Regions from separate parts of the Caballeronia sp. ATUFL_F1_KS4A genome, predicted to be linked through region 1. Evidence: predicted binding sites of a transcription regulator. Region 1 holds the regulator's gene; the other holds the start of a gene.

The links. The regulator LexA, encoded in region 1, represses DNA repair genes until DNA is damaged. The targets are predictions, from matches to a motif close to ACTGTATNNNNATACAGT.
Region 2: the regulator LexA is predicted to act here: its motif matches at 1,686-1,703, upstream of NCS03_RS25240 (putative DNA modification/repair radical SAM protein).

What each region holds. Positions count from the first base shown of each region.
Region 1 is NZ_JALQEB010000004.1:21,727-24,971, reverse strand. Features, by position in the region: gene cysT (sulfate ABC transporter permease subunit CysT) at 1-408, opposite strand, end outside; gene NCS03_RS06920 (sulfate ABC transporter substrate-binding protein) at 499-1,521, opposite strand; gene lexA (transcriptional repressor LexA) at 1,780-2,457, shown strand; gene NCS03_RS06910 (hypothetical protein) at 2,655-2,981, shown strand; gene NCS03_RS06905 (DUF2939 domain-containing protein) at 3,081-3,245, shown strand, end outside.
Region 2 is NZ_JALQEB010000037.1:359,396-362,640, reverse strand. Features, by position in the region: gene NCS03_RS25245 (UdgX family uracil-DNA binding protein) at 1-462, opposite strand, end outside; gene NCS03_RS25240 (putative DNA modification/repair radical SAM protein) at 462-1,673, opposite strand; gene NCS03_RS25235 (hypothetical protein) at 1,787-2,008, shown strand; gene NCS03_RS25230 (hypothetical protein) at 2,116-2,436, shown strand; gene NCS03_RS25225 (hypothetical protein) at 2,745-3,044, shown strand; gene NCS03_RS25220 (aldose 1-epimerase) at 3,055-3,245, opposite strand, start outside.

The sequences.
Region 1 (3,245 bases):
GATGCCGAGCGGCGCGAGATATTGCCCGATCCAGCCATTGCCCGCGTAGACCGCGGCGAGCGAAATGCCGGCGACCGACGTCGGTAGCGCGAACGGCAGATCGACCATCGCATCGACGATGCGCTTGAACGGGAACGTGTAGCGCACGAGCACCCACGCGACGAGAAAACCGAACACCGCGTTGATGAGCGCGCCGCCGAGCGCCGCGCCGAACGTCAGCCGATACGATGCGAGCACGCGCGGCGACGTCACCGCGCGCACGAACTGCGCCCAGTCGAGCGTCGCCGTCTTAGCGAAGGTGGCGGCAAGCGGAATCAGCACCACGAGGCTCAGATAAGCCACCGTGATGCCGAGTGTCAGGCCGAAACCGGGTAGCGCGCTCGGTTTCCTGAATGTGAGAGTCGTCATCCTTGAATCATCCATTTTGCGCGCGGGGTGGGCGCGCGTTGCTGCTTCGGGCGCGCGGCGTCTTGAACGCGCCGCGTCGCCGGTTGACGCTTATTGCGGCTGATAGATCGAATCGAACACGCCGCCATCCGCGAAATGCGTCTTCTGCGCCTTGGTCCAGCCGCCGAAGGTGTCGTCGATGGTATAGAGCTTCAGCTTCGGAAACTGCTTCGTCAGATCGGCGGGCACCTTGTCCGAACGCGGCCGATAGAAATTGCGCGCGGCGATCTGCTGCCCTTCGTCGCTATACAGATACTTGAGATACGCTTCGGCGAGCTTGCGCGTGCCGTGTTTGTCGACGACCTTGTCGACCACCGCGACCGGCGGCTCCGCCAGAATGCTCACCGACGGCACGACGATCTCGAACTTGTCCGGACCGAATTCCTTCAGGGACAGGAACGCCTCGTTTTCCCACGCGATGAGCACGTCGCCCTGACCGCGCTGCACGAAGCTCGTCGTCGCGCCGCGCGCGCCGGAATCCAGCACGCCGGCGTTCTTGTAGAGCTTCGTCACGAACTCCTTGGCGGTCTGCTCGTTGCCGCCCGGCTTGTGCTGCGCGTACGCCCACGCCGCGAGGTAGTTCCAGCGCGCGCCGCCGGATGTCTTCGGATTCGGCGTGACGATCGACACGCCCGGCTTCGTCAGATCGTCCCAGTCCTTGATGTGCTTCGGATTGCCCTTGCGCACGAGAAACACGATCGTCGACGTGTACGGCGATGCGTTGTCCGGCAGGCGCTTCTGCCAGTCCGCGCCGACGAGTCCCTTGCCCGCGAGCGCGTCGATGTCATAAGCGAGCGCGAGCGTAACGACGTCCGCCTGCAGTCCGTCGATGACCGCGCGCGCCTGGCCGCCCGACCCGCCATGCGACTGCTTGAAGGTTACGGTCTCGCCCGTCTCCGCCTTCCACTTTTTCGCGAAAGCCTGATTGAAGTCCTGATACAGCTCGCGAGTCGGGTCGTAGGAAACGTTCAGAAACGACGTATCCGCCTGCGCCGGCGCCGTCATGATCAAACCCGCCGCGCCAAGCGTCGCCGCAGCAAGAAGCCGTCGCAATCCCGTGTTGATGCTTTGCATTCCCCGTTCTCCGTCTTATCGAATTGACGGAATCAGTCTAACGAGGCCTCTATATGATTGAAAATAATCGTTATTCACTTTTTTATACGTAAAACTGCTAAGAACGATATTCCTGGATGGAAGAAGCGCCGGCGGGCGCGATCCGACGGTGCGGAGGCTTCGTGGCCGCGAACTTAAAGTAAAGCTTGAAAAGCGCCAAATACTGTATAAAAATACAGTCACCTGTCCATTCATACAGTGCATCAGGGGCTCGAGCCAGTGACCAAAACATCAAAACTTACCGCGCGGCAGCAGCAGGTGTTCGAACTCATCCAGCGCGCGATCGACCGCACGGGCTTTCCGCCCACGCGCGCCGAGATCGCGGCGGAGCTCGGCTTCAGTTCGGCCAATTCCGCCGAGGAGCACCTCAGGGCGCTGGCCCGCAAGGGCGTCATCGAGCTGGCGGCGGGTTCGTCGCGCGGCATTCGGCTGCTCGGCGATGCATCTCGCATCGATCGGTCCGAGGAGCTGCCGCATCAGTTCACGCTGCCGCATCAGAGCATCATGCAATTGTCTCTGCCGCTCGTCGGCCGGGTCGCGGCGGGGAGTCCTATCCTCGCGCAAGAGCACATCTCGCAGCACTATGCGTGCGACCCCGCGCTCTTTTCCAGCAAGCCGGACTATCTGTTGAAGGTGCGCGGCCTCTCGATGCGCGACGCAGGCATTCTCGACGGCGATCTTCTCGCCGTGCAAAAGCGCAACGAAGCGAAAGACGGACAGATCGTCGTCGCGCGTCTTGGCGACGACGTCACGGTCAAGCGCTGGAAACGGCGCGCGGACGGCGTCGAACTCATCGCCGAAAACCCCGAGTATGAAAACATCTTCGTGCGCGCCGGCAGCGGCGATTTCGCGCTTGAAGGCATTGCCGTCGGGCTGATCCGCTCCGGCGAATTCTGATGTTGGCCCGCGAACGGGCAAGGCACGAAAGTCGAAGCACATTACTTTCGCACCGAGACACGAAATGTCTCATTGACATCGCAAGATAGCCTCACCAACCGCTTTCGACACCTGATTCAGGCGTCTCACAACACAACAAGCATGACGGCCACCGCGCGCGGTGCGCCGCGGTGCGTCCTATCGTCTGGAGAGTCATCATGGAACGTTTTGCCCGTCTGCTGCCCTTCCGTCAATTCGGCCGCCTGCGCCATCTGCGCACGCTGATCGCCTGCGGCATGCCGCGCGCCGAAGCCACGCCCGATCTCTTCAACGAAATGCCCGCGTTGCCGTCCCGTCAGCCGGCCTTCGCTCGCGTTTCCCTCAACAGCACGGTGCACGCCGAGGCCGAGCAGCGCGCGCCAGTGCGCGTGTATCGCGGGCAATCGCGCGTGATTATGGTGGGCAAGATCGACGAGGTTTCGCGCATGATCGACCGCTGCATCGCCGAGGAAAATGCCGGGCTGGCCGGCGGAATCCTCGCCTGAATGGAACGCCATCGCACGCACGACGTGAATTCACGGGATTTAACCGGCGCCCGCGCGGTCAATCGGTAATTCACGTTTTGCAAGAGGCTTGGCCCAAGCATGTCCCGCACTACCCGTTCTATTGTCGTTACGCTCGTCGTCCTGGTTATCGTCGCGGCGCTCGGTTTCGTTTACGCATCGCCTTACATCGCACTCGATCGCGTGAAGCGCGCGGCCGATGCGCGCGACGCGCAAACCGTCAACGAATACGTCGATTTTCCGGCG
Region 2 (3,245 bases), on a different contig from region 1:
CGCGAGCACGTCGTGATCCGGCTCGTACCACGCGACGAATTCCGGCGCGCCGAGCGACGCGTCGCGCTGCCGGAAGCGCACATACGCGATCATGTCGTGCTGCGCGCGGCGCACCGCCTTCGCCATCTTGTAGAGGCGCGCGCCGTCTTCATCGGCGGGCGATGCCACCGAGCGGTCGCCCTGCGCCCAGCGCCACAGCACGCGATATAAAAAGCTCCAGCGGCGCGCGTCGCGAAAATGCGCGGCGTCTTTCAGCAGCGATGCGAGTTCGCGCGACACGCGGATAGGCGGCGCATCCGCTGCCTTCGCCGCTTTCGCCGATCGCGCCGACTCGTTGAACAACGCCGGCTCCGCCTGAGCCGTACGCCAATCGATCGATTCGGGCGGGAGCTTTTGCGCGAGCGCATCGAGCGCGGCGACGCGCCAGCCGTCGAATTCGTCGTCGATGGCGATGACGTGCATCAGATCAGCGAGAGCTGCACCGGGCCGGTCGCGAGCGCGCGCCGCAGACTGTCCGAAGGCGCTTCGTCGAGCGGCGGCCGGTAATCCGCCGTGACGACGAACGGCTTCACCTTGTCCATGCCGCAGCGCAGCCGCACGAGATCGTGATAGCGCACGCGCCGCTCGCGCCGCAACTCCACGATGCGCTTCGCGTTGCGCATGCCGATGCCCGGCACGCGCGCGATCATGCGCGCGGGCGCGGCGTTCAGATCGACGGGAAAGCGCTCGCGATGCGCAAGCGCCCACGCGAGTTTCGGATCGACATCGAGCGGAAGATTGCCGGCATCGCCGAGCAGTTCGGCGGCGGCGAAACCGTAGCCGCGCATCAGAAAATCCGCCTGATACAGCCGATGCTCGCGCAAGAGCGGCGGCGCTTTCGACGGCACGCCCGAGGGGCTGTCAGGAATCGGGCTGAACGCCGAGTAATACACGCGCTTTAGCTGATAAGAGCCGTACAGCGTTTCGGCGGTGCCGAGGATCGTGCGGTCGTCGGTTTCATCGGCGCCGACGATCATCTGCGTGCTCTGCCCCGCCGGCGCGAACTTCGGCGCGCGCGGCTCCGCTTCCGATTCCTCGCGCGCGACGCGGATGTTGCCCATCGCCAGCTTGATCGTGCGGCCGCTCTTTTCCGGCGCGAGCCGCTCGAGGCTGATTTCCGTCGGCAATTCGATGTTCACGCTCAGACGGTCGGCATAGCGTCCCGCTTGCGCGATGAGTTCGGGATCGGCATCGGGAATCGTCTTCAGATGGATGTAGCCGCGAAATCCGTGCTTCTCACGCAGCAATTTCGCGACGAGGACGAGCTGCTCCATCGTGTAGTTCGACGAACGAATCACTCCGGAACTGAGAAACAACCCGTCGATGTAATTGCGACGGTAGAAATCCAGCGTGAGCGTAACAACTTCTTCCGGCGTGAAGCGCGCACGCGGCACGTTACTGGACCGGCGATTGATGCAGTACCGGCAGTCGTACAGACAAAAGTTCGTCAGCAAAATCTTGAGCAGCGAGACGCAGCGCCCGTCGGGCGTGAAGCTGTGGCAGATGCCGGAGCCGGTGCTCGCGCCGAGGCCATCGATGCCGCGCGACTCGCGTTTGGGCGCGCCGCCGCTCGCACACGACGCGTCGTATTTGGCGGCGTCGGCGAGAATTTCGAGCTTTTCGGAGAGATCCATCTTGATTATGATACTGTATGTTTATACAGTACCTCACGAGAGGCGCGGAGTCAAAGGTAATCACGGCATCGCACGCTTCGCGCCTGCCCTCGCAATCCCTTTCGGAGCCTTTCATGCGATTCGACTACAAGACGTTTCACATCGACTGCACCGCCCATCACGACGAAGACGGCAGCTACTACGCGCACGCACGCATCACGCGTCCGGCGGACGAGCGCACCGCGCATGCGGAAGTATTCGAATCCGGCGAGCTGGATGCGTTCGCGAGCGAGTCGGATGCCGTCCATTGCGCGCGGGCGTGGGCCATCGAGTGGTGTGACGAGGCGACTGCATGACAATTCGATTTCTTCCCGCGGCACGGTGATTGCGCAATGTAATCGGCGACGCCGCAGCTTTGCGCAAGGCGGCGCGCATCGAGATCATTGATCAACGGGAGGAAACCATGAAGAACGCCAAGAGAAGTTTGATTGTGTCGGCCATGATTCTGGGCTTGTCGGGCGCGGCATTCGCGCAAGGCGCGGGCGGCGGTGCCGGCGGCGGCGGCGCGGGTGGCGCAGGCGCGGGTGGCGGCACGGCGGGCGGCAACGGGGCCGGTCAGGGCGGCACCGGAATGGGCACGCCGAACAGCAACGGTGTAACCGGCTCGACGTCGGGCGCATCGGGCTCGAACACGATGGATTCGTCCAAGGGCAGCAGCAAGATGCACAAGAAGGGCAGCTCGGGATCGAACATGTCGGGCGGCACCTCCGGCAAGTCGGAATAAACGTATTGAGTTTCCACGTTTCGGCGCGCCCGGACTTTCGCAAGTCCGGGCGCGTTTTTCGTGCTTCTTCTTTAAACCCGCACGCCTATCCCCACCAAGGTATCCCTGCCAGATAGGGATTTCTCGCGCCTTCCCATCGCCGTAAGGTAATCCCCGAGCGCCATTCGTCGCGCCCGGTGCGTCGTCATTTGTCGCGTCGGACGAAGCGAGCCCGCGCTCGATCCATTCATCCGTCCATCGGCAAAGCGGCAAGGAGTCCGAGACTCGCGTTCCCGGCTGCTTGTGCATTCGTTTCAAGGAGCTGGAACATGAAGGCAAAGATCAACCCGAAATTTCTCGCGATGATGGCAGCATGCGCGGTCGTGTCAGGAATCGGTGTCGCGCACGCGCAAGGCATGCCCGCCGATGCGCAGCAACTCGTCCAGACGATGCGCCCGATGTACATGTCGCAGGCCATGCCCGATGAATCTCAGACGCAAACCGCCGCGACGCCGCAACAAGCCTCCGGCGGCGACTCCGCGTATGGCGGCATGAAGCCCGCCTCCGCGAGCGGACATCGCGATAGCGACTGCAGCCCGGCGAACTGCAACGTTTTCTTCGGTCAGTAGGCGCGACGCCTTATTCCGTGTGAGTCGTCCAGGCGAATGTCGCGCTGACCGACTCGCCCGGTTCCAGCACCGCGCCGCCCTTCGCGGCGCGGTCGACATCGAGATTGACCCAGTCCGCCACGTTGCTCACCGGCTCAACGCAGAGCAAATCGGGATGCGACTTCGGTGCATACACCACCAGGGCATCGAACGGCGCTTGCG